DNA from 4 places in the Variovorax stachyos genome. Region 1 is predicted to be linked to each of the others. Evidence: predicted binding sites of a transcription regulator. Region 1 holds the regulator's gene; each other region holds the start of a gene.

Region 1 (7,562 bases):
CGCACGCTGTCCGACGAGGAACTGGGGCTCTGAGCTTGCGCTACGCCGTCCTGATCCCGGCGCGGCTCGCCTCCACGCGACTGCCCGACAAGCCCCTGGCGGACATCGCCGGCGTGCCCATGGTGGTGCGTGTCGCACAGCGTTCGCGACAGTCCCGCGCCGAGCGCGTGGTGGTCGCCGCCGATGACGCTCGCATCGTCGCCGCCTGCGAGGCGCACGGCGTCGAGGTCTTGCTGACCCGGACCGATCATGCCAGCGGCAGTGACCGCCTGGCCGAAGCCTGCGTGCAGCTGGGGCTTGCGGACGACGAGATCGTGGTGAACGTCCAGGGCGACGAGCCGCTGATCGATCCATCTCTGATCGACGCCGTTGCCCGAACCCTGGCTTCGCATCCCGATGCGGCGATGAGCACGGCCGCGCATGCCATCGATTCCCTCGAGGACTTCCTCAATCCCAACGTCGTCAAGACGGTGCTCGACGCCCGGGGCAACGCGCTCTACTTCAGCCGGGCACCGATCCCCTGGTGGCGCGACGGCTTCGCGAAGAACGGGCCGACGGCCTTGCCGACTTCCCCGTCACCGCTGCGCCATATCGGCATCTACGGCTACCGCGCGGGCTTCGTGCGGCAGTTCCCGGATCTGCCGCCTGCGCCCGTGGAGGCGACCGAGGCGCTGGAGCAGTTGCGCGCCCAGTGGCACGGCTATCGCATCGCCGTGCATGTGAGCACGCATGCGCCCGGCCCGGGGATCGACACGCCCGAAGACCTCGCGCGGGTCCGCGCCCTTTTCGCCGCCTGATCACGCCCGCCGGCGGGCGTATTCGCTCGAGAGTGCGTGCTATCCTCGACGCAACTCCGCCCTATGCAACGCAGTCACCGGCATGCCAGGCGCGACAGAAGATCGAAGAACCTCCGAGGACACCATGAGACTGATTTTGTTGGGCGCCCCCGGGGCGGGCAAGGGCACACAGGCTGCCTTCATCTGCCAGAAGTACGGCATTCCTCAAATCTCCACCGGCGACATGTTGCGCGCGGCCGTCAAGGCCGGCACCCCGCTCGGCCTGCAGGCCAAGGCGGTGATGGCCTCCGGCGCATTGGTGAGCGACGACCTGATCATCGACCTGGTCAAGGAGCGCCTCGCGCTGCCGGACTGCGCCAACGGCTTTCTCTTCGACGGCTTCCCCCGGACCATCCCGCAGGCCGACGCCATGCGTGCAGCCAACGTCAAGCTCGACTACGTGCTCGAGATCGACGTGCCCTTCGCCGACATCATCGAGCGCATGAGCGGCCGCCGCTCGCACCCGGCGTCCGGGCGCATCTACCACGTCAAGTTCAACCCGCCGAAGGTCGACGGCAAGGACGACATCACGGGCGAAGACCTGATCCAGCGCGACGACGACAAGGAAGAGACGGTGCGCCACCGCCTCGAGGTCTACAGCCAGCAGACCCGGCCGCTGGTCGACTACTACGCAGCCTGGGCCAAGGCCGAACCCGAGACCGCGCCGAAGTACCGGGTGATCAGCGGCGTCGGCAGCGTCGACGAAATCACCCAGCGCGCGCTGGCTGCCTTGGCGAGCTGATCGTCAGGCAGGGCTGGAACGCAGCCCGTAGGCCTTGCCGTCGACGAACAGGTATTCGACGCGCATCACGGGCTCTCCCTTTTCTTCCTTGAACGTGAAGCCCACCGCAGAGACAGCGGTGCCCGGCTTGATCTCCGCGACCTTCCAGGCCTCCATGCGCGTCAGCGGCGCGAGTTCGAGCTCCCACTGGCGGTCAGTGCGGCGAGGCGCGGTTGCCCGCGCGAGCAAGCCCGGACCGTCGACCGGCGCGCTCTGCGGGGGCAGCGCCCGTTTCCCCAGATCGGCCGGCACCTTGAGCCCGGACGGGACGTCGATCAACAGTTCCGCATGCGGGTTCTGCCAGCGCACCTGCGCCACCCTTCCTTCGAGATAGATCGGACGGTCCTGGTCGAAGCTGCTCCAGCCATGGTGGGCCCAGGCAAGGGGTGTGGCCAGCGGCAGGGACGCGGCGGCGATGACGATATCGCGACGTTTCATCGAGAAAGCTCCTCTTCAGTAGGCGATCCAACGGCCGCAGAACACGACGGCCAGCCAGATCGCAGTAGATAACAACATTTGTACCCGCGCCATCGCATCGAGTTTGTGCAGCGAGCCGCGCATGTGGAACCAGCCTGCGTTGAAGCCGGCGGCCACCAGCAGGCCCATCTTGATCAGGAAGGTCTGATTGGCCAGCAGTTCCGCCGGCTGGGTGGCGAACATCAGCGAACCGCTGGCCGCCGCAAGTGCGAAGCCGCTGGCCGCGATCGACAGCGACAACCTGGCCATGGCCGCCACCGGCAGGACGGCAGCGCGCCCGAACACCCGTACCTCGAGCGCCACCAGGTTGCCGAGCAGCAGCGCGATGCCGACGATGTGCACCACCTCCAGCGCCGGATAGAGCCAGGCGTGCGAGCGCAGGGCCTCGAACATGCGCTCAGACGCCGCCGGCCTGCGTGGCCATCAGTTCCAGCGCCAGGGCAATGCGCGCCTTCACCGGCGTCAGGGCGCCGGCGTCGCGCAGCGCAGCACCCGGCGTGGGGAGAATGCGGCCCTGCAGGCAGCGCGTGGCGCGCACGACCGCAATGCCGGCCGCCTGTGCTCGCAGCGCGGCCGCTTCCAGCGCCTCGTGCAGGGTGCCGTTGCCGGTGGCCGCGAGCACCAGGCCCTGCACCGGTTCCGCAGCGCCTGCTTGCTGCTCCAGGATCAGCGCATCGACGATGCTGCCGCGCGCCTCCGCGTGGCTCATCAGGATCTCCACACGCGGCCAGCGGGCGGCCTGCTGCATCAGCTCGAAGCACAACCGTGCAGGCTCAGGGGGCGACGCGGGCCAGTTCCTGAGCTCGCGCAAGGCGCCCTCTTCCACATAGGCCACTGGCCCCGCATCGCCGGAACCGAAGGCGTCGACCCGGTAGGTGTGTACCTTCTGCACATCGAAGGCGCTGTGCACCGCGCCCGCGCACACCGCCACCACGCCCCGCGCACGTGCGCTCGCGGCGACCGCGATGGCATCGCGTACGTTCTGCGGCCCGTCCGGCGTCAGCGCGGTTGCAGGCCGCATGGCGCTGGTCAGCACGACCGGTTTGGACGGCGCCAGCACGGACTGAAGAAAGAACGCGGTTTCCTCCAGGGTGTCCGTGCCGTGGGTGATGACCACGCCCGCTACGTCGGCCTGTGCCAGCCAGTGGGCACAGCGCTCGGCCAGGCTGCGCCAGATCCCGTAGCCCATGTCCTTGCTGTCCACCTGGGCCACCTGCTCGGTCTGCAGCGCGATGCCCGCCGGCGCCGCGATGCCCTCCAGCAACTCGGTCACGCCCACCTGGCCGGCCGTATAGCCGACGTTGTCGGCCGCTGCGGCCGAGCGGCCCGCGATGGTGCCGCCCGTGCCCAGGACGACTACACGACGCCTGCCTTCGCTGATGTTGTCGACCATGACTTGCCAAAGCTCCGGAAACTGGTTAAAAATACAGGTACTGGATATTCAGCCAGTGCCGCAAGGAGTCGTCAATGCAGTTCGCCGTCAAGCTTACCGCCCGCCAGCAGCAGATTCTGGACCTCATCCAGAGCGCCATCGCACGCACCGGCGCGCCGCCCACCCGTGCCGAGATCGCCGCCGAGCTGGGCTTCAAGTCCGCCAATGCGGCCGAAGAGCATCTGCAGGCCTTGGCGCGCAAGGGCGTCATCGAGCTCGTGAGCGGCACCTCGCGCGGCATCCGGCTCAAGGGCGATGCGCTGCGCTCGCTGAACGAATCGCGCAACAACCAGTTCTCGCTTTCACTGCCCGGCATGGCCCAGCTCGCGCTGCCGTTGATCGGGCGCGTCGCTGCCGGTTCGCCCATCCTGGCGCAAGAGCACGTGGACCAGACCTACTACGTCGAGAACACGCTGTTCCAGCGCCAGCCGGACTACCTGCTCAAGGTGCGCGGCATGTCCATGCGCGACGCCGGCATCATGGACGGCGACCTGCTCGCCGTGCAGGCCACCAAGGAGGCCCGCAACGGCCAGATTGTCGTGGCGCGGTTGGGCGACGAAGTCACGGTCAAGCGCCTCAAGCGCAACAAGCAGGTCATCGAGCTGCACGCCGAGAACCCCGACTACCCCACCATCATCGTGCAGCCGGGCGAGCCTTTCGAGATCGAAGGCCTCGCCGTCGGCCTGATCCGCAACACGATGCTGATGTAGCCGCACAAGGCGGCCTGAGCGAATCCCGCTCACGCTGCCCAGCGGCTGCGACAGGTGGCGGGCGTATGGCCAAGGGCCATCACCCTGTCGCGGCCGGCGAAAGCAATCCTGCCTATGTTCAATCTCTGACCTTCATGGAGTTCACATGGGAATCGCTCTGCTCAGCTTCGTCGACCTGTTCACGCCCCTTCAATCACTTGCCAGCCGCTGGATACCGTCGCGCCGCCGAAGCGCTTCCGGCCTCCGCTACGTCGGCATCCGCCCCAGTTGCGCCGTGCGGCCCGTCACGCCGGCATCCCGCCTGTCGGCACCGCCCCGGCCGCTGCGCGTGGTGCGCACGGTCGATGCGCAACACCAGGGGCCGAGCACCGGCCGAGTCGTGATCTCCGGCCGCATGGCGGATGTCTGCGCCGAGCTCGACCGGCTGGTTGCCCTGGAAGCTGCAAGTGCGGCGCCTTCGCCGGGCCATCTGCATTGACGATCGCGCGCCGGGTCCAGGCGCGCTGAGCGCCCGGCCCGCGGGGCATGTCCCAGGAGCGCCCTGCGCTTCTGGCGCGTGGCGCGCGGATCCGTGCATGGTGCGAGGCACAATGGCACGCCATGAACATCGTGATCCTCGACGACTATCAGGACGCAGTGCGCAAACTGCGCTGCGCCTCCAAGCTCGACGCGTATGCCGCCAAGGTCTACACCAACACGGTCAAGGGCATCGGACAGCTCTCGGTGAGGCTCAAGGATGCCGACGTGATCGTGCTGATCCGCGAACGCACCCAGATATCGCGCCAACTGATCGAGAAGCTGCCCAAGCTCAAGCTGATCTCGCAAACCGGGCGGGCTGGCCAACACATCGACGTCAATGCCTGCACCGAGCACGGCGTGGCGGTCGCCGAGGGCTCGGGCTCGCCGCTGGCGCCGGCCGAGCTCACCTGGGCGCTGATCATGGCGGCAATGCGCCGCCTCCCGCAGTACATCAGCAACCTCAAGCATGGCGCCTGGCAGCAATCGGGGCTCAAGTCCGCGTCCATGCCGCCCAACTTCGGGCTCGGCTCGGTGCTCAAGGGCAAGACGCTTTGCATCTGGGGCTATGGCCGCATCGGCCAGCTGGTGGCACGCTATGGCCAGGCCTTCGGCATGCAGGTGGTGATCTGGGGCCGCGAAGAGAGCTGCGCCCGCGCCCGCTCTGACGGCTTCCAGGTGGCGCCGAATCGCGAAGCCTTCTTTGCCGCGGCGGACGTGCTGTCGATCCACCTGCGACTCACGGAGGAGACCCGAGGCCTGGTCACGCTCGAGGATCTCTCGCGCATGAAGCCCACCGCACTCTTCGTCAACACCTCGCGCGCGGAGCTGGTGGAACAGGATGCGCTGCTCGCCGCGCTCAACCGCGGGCGGCCCGGGCTGGCAGCGATCGACGTTTTCGAAAGCGAGCCGCCGCTGCAAGGCCACGCGCTGCTGCGCCTGGAGAACTGCATCTGCACGCCGCACATCGGCTACGTCGAGCAGGACAGCTACGAGATGTATTTCGGCCAGGCTTTCGACAACGTCGTCAGCTTCATCAAGGGCAACCCGACCAACATCGTCAACCCGGGCGCGCTGCAGGTGCGACGTTGAGGCGTCCCGCGCTGCCGGCGTCCCTTTGGGCCTTGCTGGCAGGCAACTTCGTGATCGGCACCGGGGTGATGGTGGTGCCCGGCACGCTCAACGAACTCAGCAATTCCTTGCAGGTCAGCCCTGCCACGGCGGGCCAGCTGATCACCGCCGGGGCGGCGGTGGTGTGCTTCGGCGCGCCCCTTCTGGCCGCCGTCGTGGCGGGCTGGGACCGGCGGCTGCTGCTGGCCTGCACCATGCTGTGGTACGCAGCCGGCCACCTCGTCGCGACGCTGATGCCGAGCTATGGCGGGCTGCTGGCCGTGCGCATGCTGACCGTCATCTCGCCCGCGATCTTCACGCCCCAGGCGGCGGCCTGCGTGGGCATGCTGGTGCCGCTGGAGCAGCGGGGCCGCGCCGTGACCTTCGTCTTTCTCGGCTGGTCCATGGCCTCGGTGCTCGGCCTGCCTCTCGGCGCCCTGATCGGCGGCCATTTCGGCTGGCGCACGGCCTTCGCGGCGATCGCCGTGCTGTCGCTGCTGAGCGCGGCCTGGATCTGGCACCAGCTGCCGAGCGGCATTCGGCCGCCGGCATTGACGCGCGCCGCCTGGGCGCAGGTGCTCAAGAGCCCGCTGCTGATGGGCGTGGTGGCAGTCACGGCGCTGCAGGGCTCGGGCCAGTTCGTGCTGTTCAGCTACTTCGCGCCCGTGCTGCGCGAGACCGTCGGCGCCGACGCCACCGCGCTCGGCCTCTTGTGGGGCTGGTTCGGCGTCTGCGGCCTGCTGGGCAACATGCTCGTGAGCCGGTTCATCGATCGCGTCGGTGCACCCCGGATGGTGCTCGTTACCACCGCGCTGATCGCATTGAGCCTGCTCCTGTGGCCACTGGGCGTCACCCTCGCCGGCCTGGCGCTCATCCTGGTTCCCTGGGGCCTGGGTTGCTTCGCCACCAACTCGGCGCAGCAGGCGCGGCTGGTGTCGATGGCGCCGGCGCTCGCGCCCGGCTCGGTGGCGCTCAACAGCTCGGGGATCTACGTGGGGCAGGCGGTAGGAGCCGCGGCCGGCGGCTGGCTGTTGGCGCACGACGCCATTGCCTGGATGAGTTGGGCCGGCTTCGCAATGCTGGTGTGCGCGCTGTTGCTGAGCCTGGCCGTCGATCGGGCTCAGACCCGCCGCCCTGCCTTCAGCGCTTGACCGGCTTGGGCGCGATCTCGGCTTCGGTGTCCGGATCGAAGAGTTCGAAATCGATCACATGGGGGTCGGTCGATGGCGCCGGCGGCTGTGTCGGTGTCTCCAATGGGGCCCGCATGGTCTCGAAGGCCGTCTTGTCGAACTCGGCCAGGTCGAGGCTGGCATCGGGCTGAACGACGCGCCGCGACCCGTGGTCCGGTGCAACCGATGCCGAAACGGGGGCGTCGGGCACCAGCACGGTCTCGTGCTCCAGCCTGTCGTCGATTGCGCCGTAGATCGAGTCCGGCAGCATCGGTCCGTCCTCGACGGGCTCGGGTTGGCTCCGGGCTTCGAGCGGCGCGGGCGTCGTGGCCAGCTGTTCATGGCCGAAGGTGTCGACGAAGGCAGGCTGCGTCACCGGCGCGGGCGAGGCACTGGCCGGGTCGATCACCTCCTTGGCGACCGAATAGAGCAGCAGCAATTCCTGGTAGGCCGCGAGGTCGAAGGCCTCGTCCTCATTCGCGCCAGGCTTGCGGAAGATCAGTTCCTCGATCAGCGCCAGGGTGCCCGGCG
Region 2 (7,562 bases), on a different contig from region 1:
GCAACACCGGCATCGCGCCCGATGGCGGGGGCATGTTCCCGCGCCCCAGCGCACCGCCGCGCGGTGCCGCCAGCTCCATGCGCACGCGGCCCGGCGGGTTGCCCCGGCCGGCAGCCGTCGAGGGCTTGAGGTAGGCATAGAGCTGCAGCACGGTCTTCACGTAGTTCTGCGTCTCGCGGTAGTTCGGGATCTTGTTGCCCGCGCGCTGCACCGCACCCTCGCCCGCGTTGTAGGCCGCGAGCGCGAGCTCGATGTCGCCGGGGAACATCGCGATCAGGTCGCGCAGGTAGCGCGCGCCTGCGGCGATGTTGATCTGCGGATCGAAGAGCTTCTTCTCGATCGAGCCGCGCTTGTCGGCCCCGACGCCGTAGCGCTGCGCGGTCGCCGGCATGAGCTGCATCAGGCCGCGCGCGCCCTTGGGTGAGACGGCCTGCGCATCGAAGCCGGACTCGGTGGCGACGAGCGCCTGGAGCAGCTCGTAGTCGATGTCATGGCGCCGAGCCGCTTCGCGCAGCGCCTTCTGTGCGGGCTTGTAGTGCGGCGAGGCCTCGAACAGCGCGAGCAGCGATTGCGACGCGCGGGGCACCTTGCCGTCGATGCGGCCCGCGCGGCCACGCGCGAGCGGACCGACGCCCTGGGCCGTATCGAAGGCCTGGCCGCCGCGAAAGAAGAGCTGGTAGCGCTCGTCGATCTTCTCGGAGGCGAAGTGGGCCACGCCCTTGTCGTCGACGTAGCCGAAGATGTCGGACGCATGCACGAGCGGCTGCCATGCGCACAGTGCCAGCAGCAGGAGCGGGAGCCGCCACCAGCGGCCGGGAGCATGTCGGAAGTTCATCGCCGGGCGGATTGTCGTGCATGCCCGCCGAGTTACGTCTGGGAACAGGAATGCATCCCCCTCCATCCAATGGACAACACGACGACATCACCATGCAGAAGCTCGAACACTTCCAGGACGCCGGCGATCCTTCGGCGCCGACCGACACCGAGCTCGCCGCGCGAGCCGCGCAAGGCGACGCCCTCGCCTTCCAGCTCATCATGCGGCGCCACAACCGGCTGCTCTTTCGCACCGGCCGCAGCATCCTGAAGAACGACGACGACGCACAGGACGTCTTGCAGGACGCCTATCTGCGCGCGTGGCGCGCGCTGGGCACCTTTCGTGCCGAGGCCCGGCTCTCGACCTGGCTGGTGCGCATCGTGGCCAACGAAGCCCTCGGGCGGCTGCGGCGGCGGGCAGGCGCGCAGGTCATCCCCTTCGACACGGCCGTTGAAACGGGCAGTGCCCAGGAGGGAACGTCGATGCACACGGAGTCTGCAGAGCAACCCGAGGGCCATGCGATGCGTGGCGAGACGCGCAAGCTGATCGAGGCGGGCATCGACGCGCTGCCGGAGGTGTTTCGCACGGTCTTCGTCCTTCGCGCGGTCGAGGACATGAGCATCGAGGAAGTGGCTGCCGCGCTGGACATCCCCGAGGCCACCGTTCGCACCCGCTTCTTCCGCGCGCGCGGCCTGCTGCGCGAAGCCCTGTCGCGCGAGATCGATGTCGCGATCGGCGATGCCTTCTGCTTCGACGGCGCACGCTGCGACCGGATCGTCGCGCGCGTGATGTCCGTCGTCGACGGAGCGCCGCCGGGCCGGCCCGCCTGATCCTTTCCAACCACCCCCAACCTTGATTGAGGAGACTTCCATGTCCTTCCTTCGGATGCCCACGCCCGTCGCCGCGCGACGCCTCTTCCTCGGCCGTTCCGGCCTCCTGCTCTCGGGCACGGCGATCGCCCTGCTTGCGGGCCAGGACGCGCTGGCGGCCAAGACCGGGGGCGACGGGCCCGGCGACGTGCAGATCCTCAACACCGCGCTCGGCTCGGAGCTCGAGGCCATCGCGGCCTACCAGGTCGGGGCCGAGAGCAAGCTGCTCGACAAGCCCGTCCTCGACCTGGCCCTGACCTTCCAGGGCCATCACCGGGCCCATGCCGCGCTGCTCGCGGCGACGGTCGAGAAGCTCGGCGGCAAGGCCGTGAGCGCCAAGGCGAAGTACGACTTTCCGACCTCGCAGCTGAAGACGCAGGCCGACGTGCTGCGCTTTGCCGCCAAGCTGGAGCAAGGCGCCGTCAGCGCCTACCTGGGCGCGGTGCCGATGTTCGACGACCGTGCACTGTCCAAGGCCGCGGCGAGCATCCTCGGGGACGAGGCGATGCACTGGGCGGTGCTGCGCCACGCGCTGGGCGAGGCCCCGGTGCCTGCGGCCTTCGTGTCCTGAACGGACCGGCGCGCCCGACCTTTCTCAGACGTCGACTTCGACGTCGTCGGCGCGCAGCTCCATGAGCTCGCGCCGCGCGGCGGCCTCGCCCTTGCCCATCAGCTTGGTGATCTCGCCCTGCGTGCCCAGCAGGTCGAAACGGCCCAGGCGCACCTGAAGCAGGCGGCGGGTGTCGGGGTTGAGGGTGGTCTCCCACAGCTGCTCGGCGCTCATCTCGCCAAGGCCCTTGAAGCGGCTGATGCTCCAGGCGTTCTCGCGCACGCCGTCCTTGCGCAGCTTGTCGAGGATGGCGGTGAGCTCGCCCTCGTCGAGCGCATACACCTTGGACGCGGGCTTCTTGCCGCGCGCCGGCGCATCGACGCGAAACAGCGGCGGCTTGGCCACGTACACATGGCCCGTGTCGATGAGCTTGGGGAAGTGCCGGAAGAAGAGCGTGAGCAGCAGCACCTGGATGTGCGAGCCGTCGACGTCGGCGTCCGACAGGATGCAGATCTTGCCGTAGCGCAGGCCGGAGAGATCGGGCGTGTCTTCCGGCCCGTGCGGGTCGACGCCGATGGCGACCGAGATGTCGTGGATCTCGGTGTTGGCGAACAGGCGGTCGCGCTCCACCTCCCAGGTGTTGAGCACCTTGCCACGCAGCGGCAGGATGGCCTGGCTTTCCTTGTCGCGGCCCATCTTCGCGCTGCCGCCGGCCGAATCGCCTTCGACCAGGAAGACCTCGTTGTGCGCGATGTCCTTGCTCTCGCAATCGGTCAGCTTGCCCGGCAGCACCGCCACGCCCGAGCCCTTGCGCTTCTCGACCTTCTGGCCGGCGCGCTGGCGCGTCTGCGCGGCCTTGATGGCCAGTTCGGCGAGCTTCCTGCCGTAGTCGACGTGCTGGTTGAGCCAGAGCTCCAGCGCCGGGCGCACGAAGCTGGAGACCAGCCGCACCGCGTCGCGCGAATTGAGCCGCTCCTTGATCTGGCCCTGGAACTGCGGGTCCAGCACCTTGGCCGAGAGCACGTACGAGGCGCGCGCGAACACGTCCTCGGGCAGCAGCTTCACGCCCTTGGGCAGGAGCGAATGCAGGTCGACGAAGCTCTTGACCGCGTTGAACAGGCCGTCGCGCAGGCCGCTCTCGTGGGTGCCGCCGGCGCTGGTGGGGATCAGGTTGACGTAGCTCTCGCGCACCGGCTGGCCGTCCTCGGTGAAGGCCACGCACCACTCGGCGCCTTCGCCTTCGGCGAAGTTGTCGGCGTTCTTGTCGGCATGGCCGGCGCCTTCGAACAGCGGGATCACCGGGTCGGCGTTGAGCGTCTGCATGAGGTAGTCGCGCAGGCCGCCCTTGTAGAGCCACTGCTGGGTCTCCTTGGTCTTCTCGATCACCAGCGTGACGGTCACGCCGGGCATCAGCACGGCCTTGCTGCGCAGGAGATGGGTCAACTCGTTGACCGGCAGCGTGCCGGACTCGAAGTACTTGGGGTCGGGCCAGGCGCGCACCGTGGTGCCCTGGCGGCGCTCGCCGGTCTCGATCGGACGAACCTGGAGCGGCTCGACCACATCACCGCCCGCGAACACGATGCGCGCGGCGGAGCCTTCGCGGAAGGACTGGACCTCGAGCCGCTTCGACAGCGCATTGGTCACCGACACGCCCACCCCGTGCAGGCCGCCGGAGAAGCTGTAGGCGCCGCCCGCGCCCTTGTCGAACTTGCCGCCCGCGTGCAGGCGGGTGTAAACCAGCTCGATCACAGGCGCCTTCTCCTCGGGATGCAGGCCGAAGGGGACGCCGCGGCCATCGTCCTCGACGCTGACCGAGGCGTCGGCGTGCAGCGTGACCTTGATCTTCTTGCCGTAGCCGGCCAGCGCCTCGTCGGCGGCGTTGTCCAGCACTTCCTGGATGATGTGCAGCGGGTTGTCGGTGCGGGTGTACATGCCCGGACGCTGCTTGACGGGCTCGAGGCCCTTGAGGACGCGAATGGAGCCTTCGGAATAGGCCGGGGGAGTCTTGGTGAGGGTCGCCATGGGGGCGGATTGTATGCGTGGCACTTCTGAAAACCTGTATGCGCATACAGAGCTGCGTTGATGCGTCCGCCGCATCAACGCAGCCCGAAATATCAACAATCCGTGTCGCAGCGGTTGCCTGTGCGTTCCCTCGCTTTTGGATACAGTCGCCGGATGCACGCTCAATCCCAGCCGCTCTCGCTCAAGCAGGTCCTCTTCTGCGGCGCGATGATCGTCACTCTCTCGATGGGAATCCGCCACGGCTTCGGGCTGTGGCTCCAGCCGATCACGCAGGAGCAGGGCTGGTCGCGCCAGAGCTTCTCGCTGGCACTCGCCATCCAGAACCTCGCCTGGGGTGTGATCGGCGTCTTCGCGGGCATGCTGGCCGACAAGCTCGGCGCCTTCCGCGTGCTCGTGGCCGGCGCCGTGCTCTACGCATTGGGCCTGGCTGGGATGGCGCTGTCGCCGACGCCGCTCATGTTCGCGCTGACGGCCGGCGTGCTGATCGGCGCGGCGCAGGCCGGCACCACCTACGCCGTGATCTACGGCGTGATCGGACGGCAGATCCCGGTCGAGCGGCGATCCTGGGCCATGGGCGTCGCGGCCGCGGCGGGCTCCTTCGGCCAGTTCCTGATGGTGCCGGTGGAGGGGCAGCTGATCGCGGGCCTGGGCTGGCACACCGCACTTCTCGTGCTGGCCGCGCTGGTGCTGCTGATCGTGCCGCTCGCCATCGGATTGCGCGAGCCGCGCCATGGCACGGGCACGCTCGCGCACCGCGACCAGACCATCATGCAGGCGGTGCGCGAGGCTTTCCGCTATCCCAGCTTCGTGTTGCTGACGGCCGGCTATTTCGTCTGCGGCTTCCAGGTGGTGTTCATTGGCGTGCATCTGCCCAGCTACCTGCGCGACCAGGGGCTCTCGCCCGAGGTCGCCAGCTACGCGCTGGCATTGGTCGGGCTCTTCAACGTGTTCGGCACCTACATCGCGGGCGCCCTCGGCGCGCGGCTGGCCAAGCGCAAGCTGCTGGCGGCAATCTACCTCGGCCGGGCAGTCGCCATCGCGGTCTTCCTGGTGGCGCCGATCTCCCCGCTGTCGGTGTATGTGTTCGCGAGCGTGATGGGCTTCCTCTGGCTCTCGACCGTGCCGCTGACCAGCGGCATCGTGGCGCAGATCTTCGGCGTGGCGCACCTGTCGATGCTGGGCGGCTTCGTGTTCCTCAGCCACCAGGTCGGCTCCTTCCTCGGCGTGTGGCTGGGCGGCTATCTCTACGACAGCACCGGCAGCTACGACGTCGTCTGGTACATCGCGATCGCGCTGGGCCTGTTCGCGGCGGTGGTCAACCTGCCGGTCAAGGAAAACGCGATCGTGCGCCCCACCGCCCAGCCTGCCTGAGGCCGCCATGCGACCGAGCACTCGCCATCACCTCGTGCACGCCGGCTGGCTGTCGGCCGCGGTGCTGGCGCTCGTGGCGGTGTTCGGCCTCTACACGCGCCCTGCGTTCCTGGTGACGCTGGTCGACCAGCTCTGGGCCTGCTTCTGAGCCACGATCTCCCGCCCTCCCCCTGGGTCGTGCGCTGGTCGCACCTGCTTGCCCCGGGCGCCACCGTGCTCGACGTCGCCTGCGGCGCCGGCCGGCACATGGGCTGGTTCGCGCAACGCGGGCATGCGGTCACGGGCGTCGATCGCTCCGTGGAGGCGATCGCGTCGGCGGCCCGCTTCGGCCGGGCCCTGCTGGCCGACATCGAGGACGGGCCCTGGCCCTTCGCGGGCCAGCTCTTCGGCGCGGTGGTCGTGACGAACTATCTCTGGCGCTCGCGGCTGCCCGACATCGTGGCGGCAGTGGCGCCCGGCGGCGTGCTGCTCTACGAGACCTTCGCCGCCGGCAATGAGACCGTCGGCAAGCCCTCGCGGCCCGATTTCCTGCTGCAGCCGGGCGAGCTGCTGGCCGCCTGCGCCGGGCTGCGGGTGGTCGCCTACGAAGACGGATTTCTCGCCGACCCGGAACGCTTCGTGCAGCGGATCGCGGCCGTCCGGCCGCCGGAAGGCCCGGCTCGCAACCCTTTGCGCTACCCCCTCTGAGTGGCCCGTCAAGCCAGTCAGTAGAATGGCTGCCTTTCCGCAACCGACAAAGAGACCCCCTTGGAGCAACTGACAGGCAGCATCGTCGCGCTCGTCACGCCGATGCATGACGACGGCAGCGTCGACTATCCCGCCTTGCGCCGGCTGATCGACTGGCACATCGACGAAGGCACCGATTGCCTGGGCGTGGTCGGCACCACCGGCGAGTCGCCGACGGTGAACGTCGAGGAACACTGCGAGATCATCCGGGTGTCCGTCGAGCAGGCCCGGGGCCGCGTGCCCGTGATGGCCGGCTGCGGCGCCAATTCCACGCAGGAGGCAATCGAGCTCGCCCGCTTCGCCAAGGGCGTCGGCGCCGATTCGCAGCTGCAGGTGGTGCCCTACTACAACAAGCCGACGCAGGAAGGCCAGTACCGGCACTTCAAGGCCATCGCAGAGGCCGTCGGCGACCTCCCCGTCGTGCTTTACAACGTGCCCGGCCGCACGGTCGCCGATATGGCGCACGACACCGTGCTGCGCCTGGCGCAGGTGCCCGGCATCGTGGGCATCAAGGAAGCTACCGGCAACATCGAGCGTGCGCAGTGGCTGATCCGCGAGGTGCCCAAGCACTTCGCCGTGTACTCGGGCGACGACCCGACCGCCGTCGCGCTGATGCTGTGCGGCGGCCAGGGCAACATCAGCGTGACGGCCAACGTGGCCCCGCGCAAGATGCACGAGCTGTGCGTGGCGGCCATCGCCGGCGACGCGAAGCGCGCGATGCAGATCCAGCTCGAGCTGCTGCCGCTGCACCGCCATCTGTTCGTCGAGCCGAACCCGATTCCGCTGAAGTGGGCCATGGCGCGGCTCGGCCTGTGCGGCGGTGCGCTGCGCCTGCCACTGACGGAACTCGCCGAGCCCGCCCGGCCCGTCGTCGAATCCGCGCTGCGTGCCACCGGCCTCCTCAAGGACTGATTCCATCTTTACCTGCCGCAGCTCGACGCCGGCAACCTTTTGCAGGGCCGGCGCTCTCACACAGCGGCGCTGCAGCCTGACGATTGCGCTAAACATTCCACAAGGAAGATGACGTTGAATACCCTTTCGCGATTCGCACTGCTGGCCCTGGTGGCCAGCCTCGCCGCCTGCTCGGTCCTCGAGAGCGACAAGATCGACTACAAGAGCGCCGGCAAGGCCCCGTCGCTCGAAGTGCCGCCGGACCTCACGCAACTGTCGCGCGAGAACCGCTACGCGGTGCCCGGCAATGCGGTTTCGG
Region 3 (7,562 bases), on a different contig from region 1:
CGCAGGACGGGCATGTTGGATCCACAGCACTTCGAACGCTTCCTCTGTGATGGCTGAAGCTTCGAATTGCGGGTCTTGGTTGATGTCGTCCAGAGAGGGCACCGCCTCGATGCCGAGACGCGTTCGCGAGGTCTCATGGTCGCCGTCGGCTGCATCGACCGTTCCGTCTCGAAAGAACTCGAGCTTGCGCAACTCGAGTCGGCCATCGCCAAGTTCAGACACCAATCGGACGGGGTCCTCGAGGCCTTGGTGCTTCCAAAACACGTCGATGTACTGCTTCGCCAAGTTCACTGTGGTTCGATGTTGAAGGTCTGGTTCTGGCCGAACCCGGCCTGAACTCAACGAAGTTCGACCCGGCCATCTGATTGGCGCACCACCTCAGCACGCCATTGGGGCTTGACCATGCCATCGTTGCTCTGGATACCGGAGGTCCGCTTTCAGTCTGTCACGCAAGGACTATGACGCTCAGCTGATTGCGGCTCTGGAGCGTTGACCAGAATTGGTGCACGGTTCCGGCAACACCCTGAGCGGCAATCCGGGACCGCGAGGGGCCCGCCGCACAAACGAAAGTTGGTGGAGGGTCGTTCGTTGCGCTTCAATGGTTGCAAGGGATCTAGGCGGCAAACGCCGGTCCGGATGATCGATCGCTTCTCGCAACCCGCTCAAGTGCAAAGCCCGCGCGGACCGATCTGCGCTTGGTCGGTCTTCCTGATCGCCGTCCATCGAGCCATTGCCGCTTTTCCGAGGCCTGAATAGCTTGGGGGGCTGACCGAGGTGATCTACGCAGCGAGCCCGAAGGTCCCGCCTTGGCGAGCGGGAGAGGCGCGGGAAGCGCGCCGCGTCCCTCTTCATGAACAGGGCCATGCAGAGCGGATCGGACGATCGGCCTTGGCCAAGATGCGTAGGACGCGTTGGCAACCGGCGGGCCAGGGAGTCGCCAGCGCCCACTAGCGGAAATCCCGGCTGGCCGTTGCGAGCCGCCCCAGCAGCGGCGTCAGGTCTTCCAGTCGCTGCGCCACGAGGCTGCAGACCGGCCCCTCGCGCTGCCAGGTGCCGTGCACCGCGAGCAGGCGTGAGTTCAGCAGTTCGCTGCGCTGCTGCTCTCGGATGTGCTTCCAGGCGATCACCTGGACCACGCCCGTCTCGTCTTCGAGCGATACGAAGATCACCCCCTTGGCGGTGTCGGGCTGCTGGCGCAGCGTCACGATGCCGCAGTAGCTGACCTGGGCGCCGTTGGCAATGTCCTGGAGGTCGGCCGCGCATGCGAGCGCGCGCCTGGAAAGGAGCGGGCGCAGCAGCGCCAGCGGGTGCCGGCGCAAGGTGAGCCCCGTGGCCGCATAGTCGAAGAGGATCTCCTCGCCCTCGGGCGCGGGCGGCAATTCCAGGATGTCCTCCTGGACCGGCGCATCACGCAGCAACACGGGCGTCGCGCGCAGCGCCGCCGCATCCCAGACCTGCTGCCGGCGGTGGCCGCTCAGGCTCAGCAGGGCATCCGCACTCGCCAGCAGGCGCGTCTCGTGCTGTTCCAGGCCTGCGCGCCTTGCCAGGTCCTCCGCGCTGTCGAAGACCGATTCGGCGCGCGCTGCCACGATGCGCTCGGCCGATGCCCAGCGCAGCCCCACGATCATGCGCAGACCCAGGCGCACGGCAGGGCGGTGGGGCAGATCCTCCAGGGTGCAGTCCAGGTCACTGCGCATCACGTCGGGCGGCCGCACCGCCACTCCATGCCGGCGCGCATCCTGCAGGAGCTGGCTCGGGCTGTAGAAGCCGAGCGGCTGCGAGTTCAGCATCGCGGCCAGGAACTCCGCCGGGTGGTGGCACTTGATCCAGCAGCTCGCATAGACCAGCAGCGCAAAGGAGGCGGCATGGCTTTCCGGGAAGCCGTATTCGCTGAAGCCCTTGATCTGCTCGAAGATCGATTCGGCGAAGGCCCGTTCGTACCCGCGCGAGGTCATGCCCTCGACGATCTTGCCGTAGTACTTCTCCAGTCCGCCCTTTCGCCGCCAGGCGGCCATGGAACGGCGCAGGCCGTCGGCTTCCCCCGCCGTGAAGCCGGCGGCGAGCATGGCGATCTGCATCACCTGCTCCTGGAACACCGGCACGCCGAGCGTGCGGCTGAGCGCCTCTTGCAGTGCTGCGCTCGGGTAGCTGACCGGCTCCAGGCCCTGGCGCCGGCGCAGGTAGGGATGCACCATGCCGCCCACGATGGGTCCGGGCCGCACCAGCGCCACCTCGATCACCAGGTCGTAGAAGCAGCGGGGTTTCAGGCGCGGCAGCATGCTCATCTGCGCGCGGCTTTCGATCTGGAACACGCCGATCGTGTCGGCCTTCGAGATCATCTCGTAGGTGACGGGATCCTCGGGCGGAATGTCCTGCATGCCGAACTCGTAGCCCTTGCGCTCGCCGATGAAGGCGAGCGACTTGCGGATGGCGGTCAGCATACCCAGTGCCAGGCAATCGACCTTCAGGAAGCCCAGCGCATCCAGGTCGTCCTTGTCCCACTGGATGACCGTCCGGTCGGCCATGGACGCGTTCTCGATCGGAATCATGCGCGACAGCGGGTCGCGGGTGAGCACGAAGCCGCCTGTGTGCTGGCTCAGGTGACGCGGGAATCCGAGCAACTGAGTGGTCAGCAGCAGCAGCTGCTTGACCCGCAAGTCATCCAGCGACAGTCCCATTTCCGCGATGCGTTCGGGCATCACCTGTACGCCATCGAAATAGCGGTAGTCCTTCGCCAGCGCATCCACCATGTCGGGCTCGAAGCCGAGCGCCTTGCCGACATCGCGCAGGGCGCTCTTGGGCCGGTAGCTGATCACCACCCCGGTGATAGCGGCCCGGCCGCGCCCGTAGCGCTGGTAGAGGTACTGCAGCACCTCCTCGCGGCGCTCGTGCTCGAAGTCGATGTCGATGTCGGGCGGCTCGTTGCGCTCCTTGGAGATGAAGCGCTCGAACAGCACGCTCATGCGATCGGGATCCACCTCGGTGACGCCGATGCAGTAGCACACGACCGAGTTGGCCGCGCTGCCGCGACCCTGGCACAGGATATGGCGTGAGCGCGCGAACTGCACGATGTCGGCGACGGTCAGGAAATAGTGTTCGTACGCGAGCTCGGTGATCAGCTCGAGCTCGTGCTCGATCTGCAGCTGGAGCTTCGCGGAGATGCCGTCCGGCCAGCGGCGCCCCGCGCCCTCGTAGGTGATGCGCCGCAGGTAGGAGCCCGGCGTCTCGCCGGGCGGCACCACCTCGGCCGGGTACTGGTAGCGCAGCTCTTCCAGCGAGAACCGGCAACGCGCCGCCACCTGCAGCGTCTCGGCCAGGAGATCCGCAGGGTAGGTCTGCGCGAGCCGCAGGCGGGTGCGCAGATGCCGCTCGGCGTTGGGGTGCAGGTCCAGGCCGCATCGGGTCAGGGGCTTGCCCAGGCGAGTCGCGGTCAGCACGTCATGCAACGGCTTGCGCGAGCGCACGTGGAAGTGGACGTCGCCCGTCGCCACCAGTGGAATCGCGGTGAGCCGGCTGGCCGCGCGCAGGCGGTAGAGCCACATCTCGTCGTCCAGCAGCCGCAACTGCTCTGCACCGAACCAGCAGCGGCCGGAGAACTGTCGCAGCAGCCAGCGTCCCAGTGCCTCCAGCTGCTCGGGGGTCGACATCCGCCTTGGGCAGGCCACCACCACGCAGTCGGCCAGGGCCGGCCCGGTCAGCTCCTCCAGACGAAGCCGGTAGGTTCCCTTGTCGGAGGCCCGCCGCAGGGTGGTGATGAATTCGCACAGGTTGCCGTAGCCCTCGAGGTTGCAAGCGAGGACCACCAGCGTGAAGGGATGCGCGCAGTCCACCGCAAACTGGCTGCCGACGAGCAGGGGGAGGTCATGTTCCAGGGCAGCCACATGGGCGCGCACGATCCCCGCGAGGCTGCATTCGTCGGCGAGCGCCAGCGCCGTGTAGCCCAGTTGCTTGGCGCGTTCCACCAGCTCCTGCGGCTGGCTGGCGCCCTGGAGAAAGCTGAAGTTGGAGATGCAGCGCAGCTCCGCGTAGTCGGGCAGGGTGGCCATCGCGCAGGAGCCTCAGGCAAAGATGCCGTGCAGGAACCAGGCGCTGCGCTCATCGGCCAGCCGCGTCTGGAAGATCCAGAGCACGCCGGCGTGCTCGCTGAGCGCCACCCAGTAGTCCCGGGCCACGTGGCGGTGCGTGTTGGCGCCTGGGGCTTCAGGATCCACGGGCTCCCCGGGCCGCTCGCCCACGCGGTCCCACCAGCCGAATTCGATGCGGTGCGGACCGGCGAGCAGCTGCAGCGCGCCCTGGTAGAGCGGCTGCGAGTCACGCAAGGCCAGCCGCTGGGGCTTGGGCAGGATGAAGGTCGGCTGGGGATGCTCGAGCGGGCGGGCCGCGCCCCGGGGCCGCTGCTCGGGGGCCGGCTGCCAGTGGCACATCCATTCCGGACGGTGGTCCTCGGTGGCCACCGGACGCAGCACGCGCTCCGGTCCGAGCCGCGCTGCGATGCGCTCCAGCACCAGGTCCAGGCTCTCGCCGTCTTCGCGTGCGTCGGGCAGCAGCGAGCGGCTTTGCTCCTCGAGCGGGTGCACCTCGTCGGCCTCGAGCTGGAGGTCGCCCACCGGTGCCTGCAGCTGCGAGCGTGCCAGGTGCTCGGCCAGCAGCCTGCTCAGGTGTTCGAGGTTGCGCGTGGGCTCGGCCGTGCGGAGGGTGAGGGATCCGCCGTCGCCCGCCATCCTGCTGCGCATGGCATCGTGGCACCAGCGCAAGGTGCAGGCGGTCACGCCCGCGCGGCGTGCGCTGAGCCAGGCGCACAGCTGCAACAGCAGCCGGCGGGCGCCGAAGAGCAGGGCAGGCGCCAGCTCGACGCGCGCCATCAGTTCCAGCCGCGCGCAAAACGTCTCGGGGATCTCGACCCAGGTATGGACCTCCGGGCGCAAGCCGTAGGCGCGGTCCAGGGCCGCAAGCAGTTCCTTGTCGAAGCGCCGGCTGATTCCTCCGCGCGGCAGCGCACGCACCTGCCCGAGGGTCTGGCAGCCCAGTCGCGCCAAGGTGGCCGCATGGGCGGCCACCGCGTTCAATGCCGCGAGCGGCAGCTCGTCGAGCAGGCTTTCCAGCGGCCTGGCGAAGCCGTTCGAGCGGCCGGTGCGCGCGAGGGCCACGGCGCCCAGGCTGGTGGGCGCCCAGCTCAGCTGCCCCACGCCCAGCTCCGCTGCCTGCGTCTTCACCCGTTCGACCAGTTGCCGCCTGCCGCCGAAGAGGCGCGCGCTGGCCGCGACCTCCATGACGACGGCAGGGCTGTCCGATGCAGGCTCGGCGACGCTGACGCGGGGCGTGAACTGGAGGCACCACACGGCATGCGCCCGGACCGCCTCAGTGCGCCGGGAGTCGCTCAGGCCGGGGTCCGGCAGAAGGGCGGCCCAGAGCATGGGGGACGTCTTCCGAAACAACACGGGCGTGCCGCCGGGCGGCAGCGAGGAGGGCGCTGGGCCTGGCAAGGCGCGGCGTCAGCAGGGGCGCGAGGCCTCCTGGAACGGAGGGCAGCCGCAGCACCGCATCGTGGGTGCTGCCTCGGCGCTTCAGGATCTGCACATGCAGCTCCCAGTCGAGGCCATGGGACACCTGCAGGCGCAGCGGCGCCGCCGATGATTCCCGCAGCGTGCTCAGGGGCCGGCACAGGAACACCGGGCAGTCGCAGCCCAGCGCGCAGACCTGCAGCCGACGGATCTGCTCCTGGCGCGCCTGGGGCAGCCAGGCCACCACCATCCCGGCCGCATTGGCCTTGACGAGCTGCTCGGTCGTCCAGAGTCGTTCGGCCGGTGTCGTGGCCTGGACCCAGATGACATGGCGCTCGTCGATGCCCTCGTCACGCAAGCCGGGCAGGTGAGGCGACTTGGGCGGTGCGACCACGACGATGTCCCTGCGGGCCGCACTCGTGGCGCGTATCGCCGGCGCCAGCAGCCGCCATTCGGTGAGCGCGGGCTGGGGCTGAAGCAGTTCGGTCAGTGCCCGGGTCGGCCACCCGTGGCCGGGGAGCAGCGCATCGAGGCCGCCGTGCCCGCTCGGCACGGTCGGCGCCCCGGACACGCCCAGGTCGGTGCCGCGCCAGAGGGCTGCCTCGACCTCGGCAGGCAGTTGCGGAGGGGCGCGACGCGCGTGGGCGTTGGCGCCGCCGCTCGGAGGCTCGGCGGGCGGTGGACTGGGACTGGCATGCATCGTGGCTCCCTGTGCTGCATCTATGTACTGTATTTATGTACAGTATCACACCAGTTCGCGCATCAGCCAATGCTTGTCCGAGGCGAACGCGGGCCTGTTACACGGCCTGCCTCTAAACTGTTCCTCGCATGTGCTATTCCGCCCAGATCAAAGCCGAGTACAAGAAGTTCGTCCAGATGTTCGGGGCGCTCATGAGCCTGCGCGATTTCGCCAGGCTTTACCAGCAGCGCGAGCTCGACGCCCGGGTCAAGATCCCGAAGTCGATGGATGCGCTGTTCACGGCGCCGCAGTCGGATCTCGAGGTGGAGATCAGGGGATGCATCGAGGCCTTCAATGCGCGGCAGGCGATGCAGCTGGAGCAGGAGCTTTTCAAGCAGCGCAAGCGCCTGGCCGATGCGCAGCGCTCGCTGCTGCTCAAGGTGACCAAGAAGTCGACCGGGATGTGCGCATCGCCACCAACAGGATTGCGGTGGCCAAGGAAAAGCTGTCCGACCTGGCACGCGCCGAACTGCTCGATCGGGATGCACGGATCTTTCCTGGCGTGTATGCGCCGGTCATGGTGTGGGAGGACGGGCAGCGCGTCATCAAGCCGATGCGCTACCAGTGCCGGCCCGCCGGCAAGCCCGCCGTCCACGACACCAACTTCCCGGGAACCTACAACGCGCGGCGCGACAACCTCGAGGGCTTCTGGCGCGAGCTGTTCGGCTTCTCGCACGGCCTGCTGGTGCTCAATGCCTTCTACGAGAACGTGCAACGGGACGGGAAGAACGTGGTGCTGGAGTTTCGCCCGCAACCCGAGCAGGACATGCTGGTGGCATGCCTGTGGTCGCGCTGGAGCGCGCCCGGCGAGCCGGACCTGCTGTCTTTTGCGGCGATCACCGATGAGCCGCCGCCGGAGATCGCCGCGGCCGGGCACGACCGCTGCATCATCCCGATCCGGCCCGAGCACGTGGATGCCTGGCTGCGGCCCGACCGAAAGAATCTGGCCGCGCAGTACGCCATCCTGGACGACCGCGAGCGGCCGTTCTATGAGCATCGGCTCGCTGCGTAGGATGAGCAGCAGCGAGATCCAACCCCGGCAAAGGAGCGGAGCATGCCCGCCACACCAGAAGAGATGCAGATGCTGGTCGAAGCCTTCGACAAGGCGCATCGACCTCTGGCAAGGGCGATGGCGGACCTGCTGATCCGCGGCAACGTCCTCCTGGAAGAGCATCGCCTGCTCGAGGGCACGGTCGGCGACGCATTCGAAGCATTCGTCTTCGGCGTGCTTGCCGAGCACGACATCAGCACGGAGGAGTTCGCACAGACGCTGATCGCCTACGAGCGGCTTCGAGAGACGCTCGATCATCTCGAGCAGTTGC
Region 4 (7,562 bases), on a different contig from region 1:
AGCGCGAGCTCTACGGCAATTGCCATGACACGAACCCCGAGGCCACCGCCGTCGGCGGCATCTACGGCTATTCGCACACGGCCGGCGGATACGACGGAGGTCAGGCCGAGTACGTGCGCGTGCCCATGGCCGACGTGGGCCCCACCCGCATTCCGGACGACCTGCTGCTGGAGGACGCCCTCATGCTCACCGACGCCTTCCCGACCGGCTACCAGGCGGCCGAGATGGGCGACATCGAGGAAGGCGACACGGTGGTCGTGTTCGGCGCGGGGCCGGTCGGCATCTTTGCGGCCAAGTCCGCTTGGCTGCTGGGGGCCGGCCGCGTCATCGTGGTCGACCACCTCGACTACCGGCTGGACTTCGTCAGGAACTTCGCCCAATGCGAGACCTTGAACTTCCTGAGCGTGGGCGACATGGCGATCCACATCAAGAACATGACCGACGGGCTCGGCGCGGATGTGTGCATCGATTGCGTGGGCTGCGAGGCCAGCGGCAGCTTCCTGCAGCAGCTCACCGGCGTAAAGCTGAAGCTGCAGGCCGGCTCCGCCACCGTGCTGCACTGGGCCATCAACTCGGTGCGCAAGGGCGGCGTGGTGTCGATCGTCGGCGTGTACGGCCCGACCTTCAACTTCGTGCCGATCGGCAACGCGATCAACAAGGGGCTGACGCTGCGCATGAACCAGGCCAGCGTCAAGCGCCATCTGCCGCGGCTGATCGAGCACATCCAGGCGGGCCGCATCCAGCCGCACAAGATCATCACCCACCGCATGCCGCTGGAGGAGGTGGCCGACGCCTACCACCTCTTCTCCAGCAAGCTCGATGGCTGCATCAAGACGGTGCTGATCCCGCCAGGCGCGCCGCACTGAGCCGGCGAAGAAAGGAGCCCCCATGACAACACCCGTGCCGACCCCTGTAACAACACCTGAGACAACACCCAAGACGACACCGGAGAAGTACGCGCATATCCAGGGCTGGGGCGCCGACCTGGACCACGCCAACCGACCCGCCTACCCGCGCGAGCGCACCCCTCCTCGGCTGGAAGGCGTGCACTGGGACCACCCCGAGCAGCAGCCGCGCCATGTCGAGGTGCTGCACTCGACGGAGCGGCCCGGCATCACCTCCGTCTTCGGCACCACGGTGCCGCCGCGTGGGCTCAGCGGCCACTTGCGCAGGCTGGCTTTCCGGCACAGCGAGAACGACCTGCGCCATTGGCTGATGCTGCTGCTGGCCGACAGGATCAATGTCGGCGAGGGCCTGGTCGACGACCTGTCCCGCGGCCACGTGCCGCGGCTCTATGCCGAGATGGGGGGGCGTGCTGAGCTGCGGCACAACCCCGTGGGCGCGGCGCGCAAGGTCCTGATCCTTGCCGGCACGATCGGGCTGTGCTGGCTGGCGCTCAGGCGTCGAAGCAGGCGGCGCGACTACTGAGCTGAACGAACAGGGCAGGCTACTTCTCGTCCTGCAGCCAGTACCACTTGTAGAGCACCCGCTGCCCCATCCGCCTGAAGGGCGCGAACACCGGCGACTCCACCAGCCCCAGCACGTTGGGGAAGGGCAGCGGCGAGCGGTAGATGGGCAGTTCGAACACGTCGCGCCCCGCATCCTGCCCGGCCACGCGCTCGGCCAGGCGTTTGCCGGCCCAGGTCGAGAAGGAGACGCCGTTGCCGCCGTAGCCGACGGCGTACCAGACCTTCTTGTCCGGCTCGGGCTGCGTGATGCGCGGCATCATGTCGTGGCTCACGTCCACCCAGCCCCACCATGAATAGTCGATCTGGATGCCGGCCAGCGGCGGGAACTTGCGCGCGATCGCGTCGGTGAGCAGCTTCAGGTGCACCGGGTCCTCGGCGTCGGCCCCGCTCACCGAGCTGCGGCTGCCCAGCTGCAGCCGGTTGCCCTTGAGCAGCCGGTAGTAGAAGCGCAGCGTGCGCGTGTCGGTCAGGAAGGTGAGCGACTTGAAGTTGGTGGCCTGGAGCTCGGCCTCGGTGAGCGGGCGGGTGACGACCGAGTTCGACAGGATCGGCATGATCTTGTTCTTGAGCAGCGGCGAGAGCGCCTGCCCGGTGTAGCCGCCGGTGCACACCGCCACGCGCCGTGCCCGCACGATGCCGCCGGGGGTGCGCAGGTGGTGCACGCCGTCGATGGTCTGCCAGCCCTGCACCGGGCTCGATGTGTGGACCTTCACCCCCAGCGCGCGCGCCTTGCGCATCAGCCCGAAGGTGAACTTGAGCGGATGGATGCCGACGCCCTCCGATTCGAAGAGCGCGCCCACGGCCTCGCGCTCGTCGCAGAAGTCGCGGCGCACTTCCTCGGCGCTGAGCATGCGCGTGTCGTAGCCGAACTGCTCGCGCATCAGGCGCGCCTCGGCCTCCAGCCCGGCGAGCTTCTCCGGCCGGTGGGCCAGGTAGAGATGGCCGCCGTCGTAGGCGTCGCAGTCGATCTGCGTCGTCAGGTGCCTGAAGTTCTCGAAGCCGGCGCGGATCTCGGCATCGAGGCGCCGGGCCGTGTCCAGGCCCCAGCGCTGGATCCACTGCGAGCGCTTGAGCCGCCCGCTGGCGTTCTGGCCCTGGCCGCCGCTGCGGCTGGAGCAGCCCCAGGAGGCCTGGTTGGCTTCCAGCACCGTCGCCCGTATGCCGTGCTCCTGCGCCAGGTAGAGCGCGGTGGACATGCCGGTGGCGCCGGAGCCGATGATGGCCACGTCCACGTCGATGTCGCGCAGCACCGGCCCGTCGTCCTCGGGCGGCGTGCCCGCGCTGGCCACCCACCAGGTGGGCGCGTAGGCGCGGCCGGCACCGGGGTCGGGCGCGACCAGGGGGTCGTAGCGCGGGTCGTACGGCTTGGGCGCCGGCGCGGCCCGGCCGCCGGTCGTGAACTGCGCGGTGCCTGCGGTCATCGTCATGGCGTTTCCTCGAACCGGGACTACTTCGCCGCGGGCAGGTTCGGCCGCGTCTTGCGGAACACGTTCTTGAGCGCGATCTTGCCGTCCTTGAAGCTGAAGACATCGATGCCGTCGGTCTCGATGCGGCTGCCGTCGGCCGCGGTGCCGGTGAAGGTCCACTGGGAGGTGCCGAAGTCGCCGGCCACGAAATGCCGGCCGTTGCGCCACTGCGCGTCCGGCACCGTCTCCCAGGCCGCGGCGAAGGCCTTGCGCACCGCCGCCGTGCCGCTGTGGCGGGTGCCGAAGGCCTCGGGGCCGGCGGCGGTCTGGAATACGCAGTCCTCGTGCATGAAGCTCATCAGGGCCTCGATGTCGTGGCGGTTCCAGGCCTCGCTGAAAGCCTCCAGGGTGGCGATGGTCACGGGGGCGGGCGATGCTGCTGCGGTCACGCGGAACTCCTGTCTTGTCGATGAGTGCAAGGGTAGGGAGCCGGCGCACGGCGCGATAGGGCCAGATGCAGGGATTCGACCAAGCCAGTCGACGCGGCCCTAAACTTTGCGCACCATGCCCAACCCCCGATCCATCCAGTGGGCGCAGCTGTTCGTGCTGCCCGAGCAACCCGGCCTGCCGCTGCAGGGCCGCCTGCGCGCGGCCGTGGTGCAGGCCATCCTCGAGGACCGGCTGAGCCCCGGCGCGCCGCTGCCCTCGTCGCGCGAACTGGCGGCACTGCTGGGGCTGAGCCGCAACACCGTGACCTCGGCCTACCTGCAACTGATGGACGAGGGCTTTCTCGAGGCGCGCCCGCGCAGCGGCGTCTTCGTCGCGCACAACGCGCGGCCGCTCACGGCAGCGCCTGCCGAACCGCTGGTAGGCCGCAGCGGCCAGTCGGGCCAGCCGCCCGAGTGGTCGGCGCGGGTGCTGCGCTCGCAGGTGGACCGGCCCACGCTCTCCAAGCCCGACCGCTGGCGCGACTATCCATACCCCTTCGTCTACGGCACCTACGACCCGCAGCTGTTTCCCACCGAGGACTTCCGCGAATGCTGCGCGCGCAGCCTGGCGCGCTCGCAGCTGCCGCACTGGACGCCGGACTTCGAGACCGACGACGTGCCCGACCTGATCGAGCAGATCCGCACGCGCCTCCTGCCCCGGCGCGGCGTGTTCGCGCTGAAGGAGGAGATCCTCGTCACCCTCGGCGCCCAGCACGCCTGCTACCTGCTGGCCGAGGCGCTGTTCGACGAGCACACCCGAGTCGGGCTGGAGGAGCCCGGCCATCCGCATGCGCGCAACAGCTTCGCGATGCGCAATCCGAAGTGGGTGGAGATCGATGTCGACGACGAGGGCCTGGTCGTCGATGCGCTGCCGGCCGCCGACTACCTGTTCTGCACGCCTTCGCACCAGAGCCCGACCACCGCCACGCTCAGCCTGGAGCGGCGCCAGTGGCTGCTGCGCAAGGCCGAGCTGCAGGACTTCGTGATCATCGAGGACGACTACGAAGCCGAGAACCTCTACGAGGGCACGCCGATGCCCGCGCTCAAGAGCCTGGACAAGACGGGGCGCGTGATCTACGTGGGCTCGGTGTCCAAGAGCCTCTCGCCGGCGCTGCGGCTGGGCTTCATCGTGGCGCCGCGCGCGCTGATCAAGGAGCTGCGGGTGATCCGGCATTCGATGGTGCGGCATCCCAGCGCCTTCCTGCAGCATGCGTATGCGCTCTTCCTTTCGCTTGGGCACCACGAGTCGCATGCGCGGCGGGTCAACCATGCCATGCAGGAGCGGCTTGCGCTGGCGGCACAGGCGCTGCGCGAGCATCTGCCGGACTTCGAGTTCAGGCTGCCCTCGGGCGGGGCGTCGATCTGGGTGCAGGCACCCTCGTGGGTGGATGCGGCCGAGCTGGCGCTGATGGCACGCAGCCACGGGGTGCTGATCGAGGCGGGGGATGTGTTCTTTGCGAAGCCGCCCTATCCGTGTCCCTTCTTCCGGCTGCGGCTGTCGTCGATCGCGGCGTCGCAGATTCCGGCGGGGATCAGGGCGCTGGGGATGGCGGTACAGGAACTGGCGCAGGCGCGCGGGGAGAGCCTGAGCGCGGCGCCTCGCACCCACTGACACACTGACGGCCTATGTGGCAGGTACGTCGTTTGCCCGCATCGCCGACATGATCATCGGCCCACTTCACGAGCAGGCCGTGCAGCTGACGCCCCGTGCCGCACGGATTGCCGCTCTTCTTCTTGTCGACGACGAAACCGTTCCGCCGACGCTGCGGCGTTCGCTGTGCATCGCCCTGTCGCACTGCGGTATGCCCGAAGACACGGCGCCCGTGCTGTGGGCGCATGACGACCCGGATGCCGTGGCGGCGCAGCGCTTCGTGGCGGCCTGCGTGGAAGTGGCAGCGCGCCTGCCCAGCAGCCGCAAAGGGTAGGCGGGAGCGTTGCGCCCCTCAGTGCCGGGCGGTGCCGCGTCCGGTCTCGGCCTGCAGCGCATCGATGCGCCGGGAGGCCTCGGCCTTGGTGAGCGAATCGTCGAACTCTTCCTTCGCCTCTTCGCACAGTGTCTTGAGGTAGGAGCGCTGCGCGCCGGTCATGGGCTCATCTCCCGTGACCCAATCGTTCGGGTCCTTCTCCATGTTGCTTTCCGCGGCATGCGCCTGGGTTGCCTTGTCGGTCATGTGAACTCCTTCAAACGCCTTTGATTGCGATGAGTGAACTGTATAAAACAACAGCCATCGGCCTGTCGGACGAATGCCATAGGTCATGCAAGACCTCCGTGCGAGGACAAGCCGCTGGCACCGCCCTCGTGCGCTGCGCACCAGACAAGGGTAAGTCCCCATCCCCTGGCTCCATGCAGGCTTGCGCCCTGGCACTTCCGGCCGGGCGCCCGTGGGTGCAAAGTTCCATTCGCCTCATCACCAGGAGAAACGAATGAACATGCCCCGGCGCTTCACCCTCTCAGGCGCGGCCTTGGCCGCCGCATTGGCCCTCGGCGGGGCCGCCGCCCAGGCCCAGACCAAGGAGCTGACCTTCGCACACCAGGACATGCTGGTGCCGCTGCGCCTCGTCATGGAGTCGGGCGAGGTCGAGAAGGCCACCGGCTACAAGATCAACTGGCGCATGTTCTCGGGCGGCGGCGACGTGATCCGCGCCATGGCCTCGGGCGACGTGCAGATGGGCGAGACGGGCTCGAGCCCGCTGACCGCCGCCGCGAGCCAGGGCCAGGACATCAAGCTGTTCTGGATCTCCGCCGACATCGCCGACGCCGAGGCGCTGGTCGCGCGCAACTCCTCCGGCATCACGAGCATGAAGGACCTGAAGGGCAAGAAGGTCGCCACGCCCTTCGTCTCCACCGCGCACTACCAGCTGATGGCCGGCATGAAGATGGAAGGCGTGGACCCGAAGACGGTCAACGTGATGAACATGCGCCCGCCCGAGATCGCGGCGGCCTGGGAGCGTGGCGACATCGACGCCACCTTCATCTGGGACCCGGTGCTGTCGAAGATCCGCTCCAGTGGCAAGGTCATCGCCACCTCCGGCAGCATCGGCAAGCGCGGCGCTCCCACCTTCGAGGGCATCGTGGTGAACGCCAAGTGGGCCGCCGCCAACGAGCCCTTCATGGTCGCCTTCGTGAAGGCGCTCAACCGCGCCAACGAGGAGTACAAGGCCTCCGGCAAGAGCTGGACACCCGACTCGCCCCAGATCAAGGCCATGGCCAAGTGGACCAAGGCCGACCCCAAGGACGTCGGCGCGGCGATGGCGCTCTACAGCTTCCCGACCCTGGCCGAGCAGGTCTCGCCCACCTGGCTGGGCGGCGGCGCGGCCAAGGCAATGGCCAACACGGCCGTGTTCCTCAAGGAGCAGGGCCGGGTGCAGGAGGTCAAGGCCGACTACAGCGGCTTCGTGACCACGGCCTACGTCGAGAAGGCGATGGCGGCGGCCAAGTAGCAAGGAAGAAAAAGAAGGCGCCCCATGCCCACGCTCGACATCCGAGACCTCACGGTCAACTACGCCGTCACCGGCGGCACGCTGCAGGCGCTGGCCCCCGTCAACCTGCAGATGCACGACGGCGACTTCGTGGTCGCGCTCGGCGCCTCCGGCTGCGGCAAGACCACGCTGCTCAACTGCATCGCCGGCTTCCTGCCGCCTTCCACCGGCGAGATCCTGCTGGATGGCAAGCCGGTCGCCGGCCCCGGCGCCGACCGCGGCGTCGTGTTCCAGAAGCATGCGCTGATGCCCTGGCTCAACGTGCGCGACAACGTCGCGCTGGGCCTGCGCCTGGCCGGCGTCGGCAAGGCCGAGCGCGACCGGATCGCCGAGGACAAGCTGGCGCTGGTCGGCCTGCAGCAGTACGCCGGCCGCGCCGTCTACGAACTCTCCGGCGGCATGCAGCAGCGCGTGGGCATTGCCCGCGCGCTGGCCAGCGACCCGGCCGTGCTGCTGATGGACGAGCCCATGGGCGCGCTCGACGCCTTCACGCGCGAGCAGGTGCAGGAGATCCTGCTGAAGGCCTGGTCGAAGTCGAACAAGATGGTGTTCTTCATCACTCACTCGGTGGAGGAGGCGCTGTTCCTCGCCACCCGGCTCATCGTGATGAGCCCGAGCCCGGGGCGCATCTCGCACGTGTACGACCAGGTGCCGTTCTCTCGCCAATACCTCTCGCACGGCGATTCGCGCAAGGTGAAGTCGGAGCCCGAGTTCATCCG

Evidence for each region. Region 1 encodes LexA, which represses DNA repair genes until DNA is damaged. Its sites were predicted from a motif close to ACTGTATNNNNATACAGT; they were not measured.
Region 2: ACMGEZ_RS07515 (DNA topoisomerase IV subunit B) is a predicted target of LexA. The motif match lies at 4,289-4,306, and genes of this name have one in related genera.
Region 3: imuA (translesion DNA synthesis-associated protein ImuA) is a predicted target of LexA. The motif match lies at 6,228-6,245, and genes of this name have one in related genera.
Region 4: ACMGEZ_RS02335 (DUF3072 domain-containing protein) is a predicted target of LexA. The motif match lies at 5,572-5,589, and genes of this name have one in related genera.

Annotation. Positions count from the first base shown of each region.
Region 1 is NZ_JBLFFN010000002.1:194,665-202,226, reverse strand. It holds gene ACMGEZ_RS04200 (Trm112 family protein) at 1-33, shown strand, start outside; gene kdsB (3-deoxy-manno-octulosonate cytidylyltransferase) at 36-797, shown strand; gene adk (adenylate kinase) at 922-1,578, shown strand; gene ACMGEZ_RS04185 (DUF6152 family protein) at 1,582-2,055, opposite strand; gene ACMGEZ_RS04180 (hypothetical protein) at 2,071-2,487, opposite strand; gene ACMGEZ_RS04175 (asparaginase) at 2,492-3,487, opposite strand; gene lexA (transcriptional repressor LexA) at 3,562-4,236, shown strand; gene ACMGEZ_RS04165 (hypothetical protein) at 4,382-4,714, shown strand; gene ACMGEZ_RS04160 (D-2-hydroxyacid dehydrogenase family protein) at 4,837-5,844, shown strand; gene ACMGEZ_RS04155 (MFS transporter) at 5,841-7,013, shown strand; gene ACMGEZ_RS04150 (type IV pilus assembly protein FimV) at 7,003-7,562, opposite strand, start outside.
Region 2 is NZ_JBLFFN010000003.1:302,544-310,105, forward strand. It holds gene ACMGEZ_RS07500 (lytic transglycosylase domain-containing protein) at 1-835, opposite strand, end outside; gene ACMGEZ_RS07505 (RNA polymerase sigma factor) at 928-1,644, shown strand; gene ACMGEZ_RS07510 (ferritin-like domain-containing protein) at 1,685-2,254, shown strand; gene ACMGEZ_RS07515 (DNA topoisomerase IV subunit B) at 2,279-4,255, opposite strand; gene ACMGEZ_RS07520 (MFS transporter) at 4,409-5,626, shown strand; gene ACMGEZ_RS07525 (hypothetical protein) at 5,634-5,774, shown strand; gene ACMGEZ_RS07530 (class I SAM-dependent methyltransferase) at 5,804-6,313, shown strand; gene dapA (4-hydroxy-tetrahydrodipicolinate synthase) at 6,374-7,264, shown strand; gene bamC (NlpB/DapX family lipoprotein) at 7,373-7,562, shown strand, end outside.
Region 3 is NZ_JBLFFN010000013.1:84,439-92,000, forward strand. It holds gene ACMGEZ_RS21485 (DUF6881 domain-containing protein) at 1-285, opposite strand, end outside; gene ACMGEZ_RS21490 (error-prone DNA polymerase) at 948-4,046, opposite strand; gene ACMGEZ_RS21495 (Y-family DNA polymerase) at 4,059-5,414, opposite strand; gene imuA (translesion DNA synthesis-associated protein ImuA) at 5,359-6,201, opposite strand; partial or broken gene ACMGEZ_RS21505 (SOS response-associated peptidase family protein) at 6,330-7,252, shown strand; gene ACMGEZ_RS21510 (hypothetical protein) at 7,295-7,562, shown strand, end outside.
Region 4 is NZ_JBLFFN010000001.1:470,384-477,945, reverse strand. It holds gene ACMGEZ_RS02365 (zinc-dependent alcohol dehydrogenase) at 1-866, shown strand, start outside; gene ACMGEZ_RS02360 (hypothetical protein) at 889-1,428, shown strand; gene ACMGEZ_RS02355 (NAD(P)/FAD-dependent oxidoreductase) at 1,448-2,896, opposite strand; gene ACMGEZ_RS02350 (nuclear transport factor 2 family protein) at 2,917-3,324, opposite strand; gene pdxR (MocR-like pyridoxine biosynthesis transcription factor PdxR) at 3,440-4,975, shown strand; gene ACMGEZ_RS02340 (hypothetical protein) at 5,025-5,288, shown strand; gene ACMGEZ_RS02335 (DUF3072 domain-containing protein) at 5,307-5,534, opposite strand; gene tauA (taurine ABC transporter substrate-binding protein) at 5,788-6,804, shown strand; gene ACMGEZ_RS02325 (taurine ABC transporter ATP-binding protein) at 6,829-7,562, shown strand, end outside.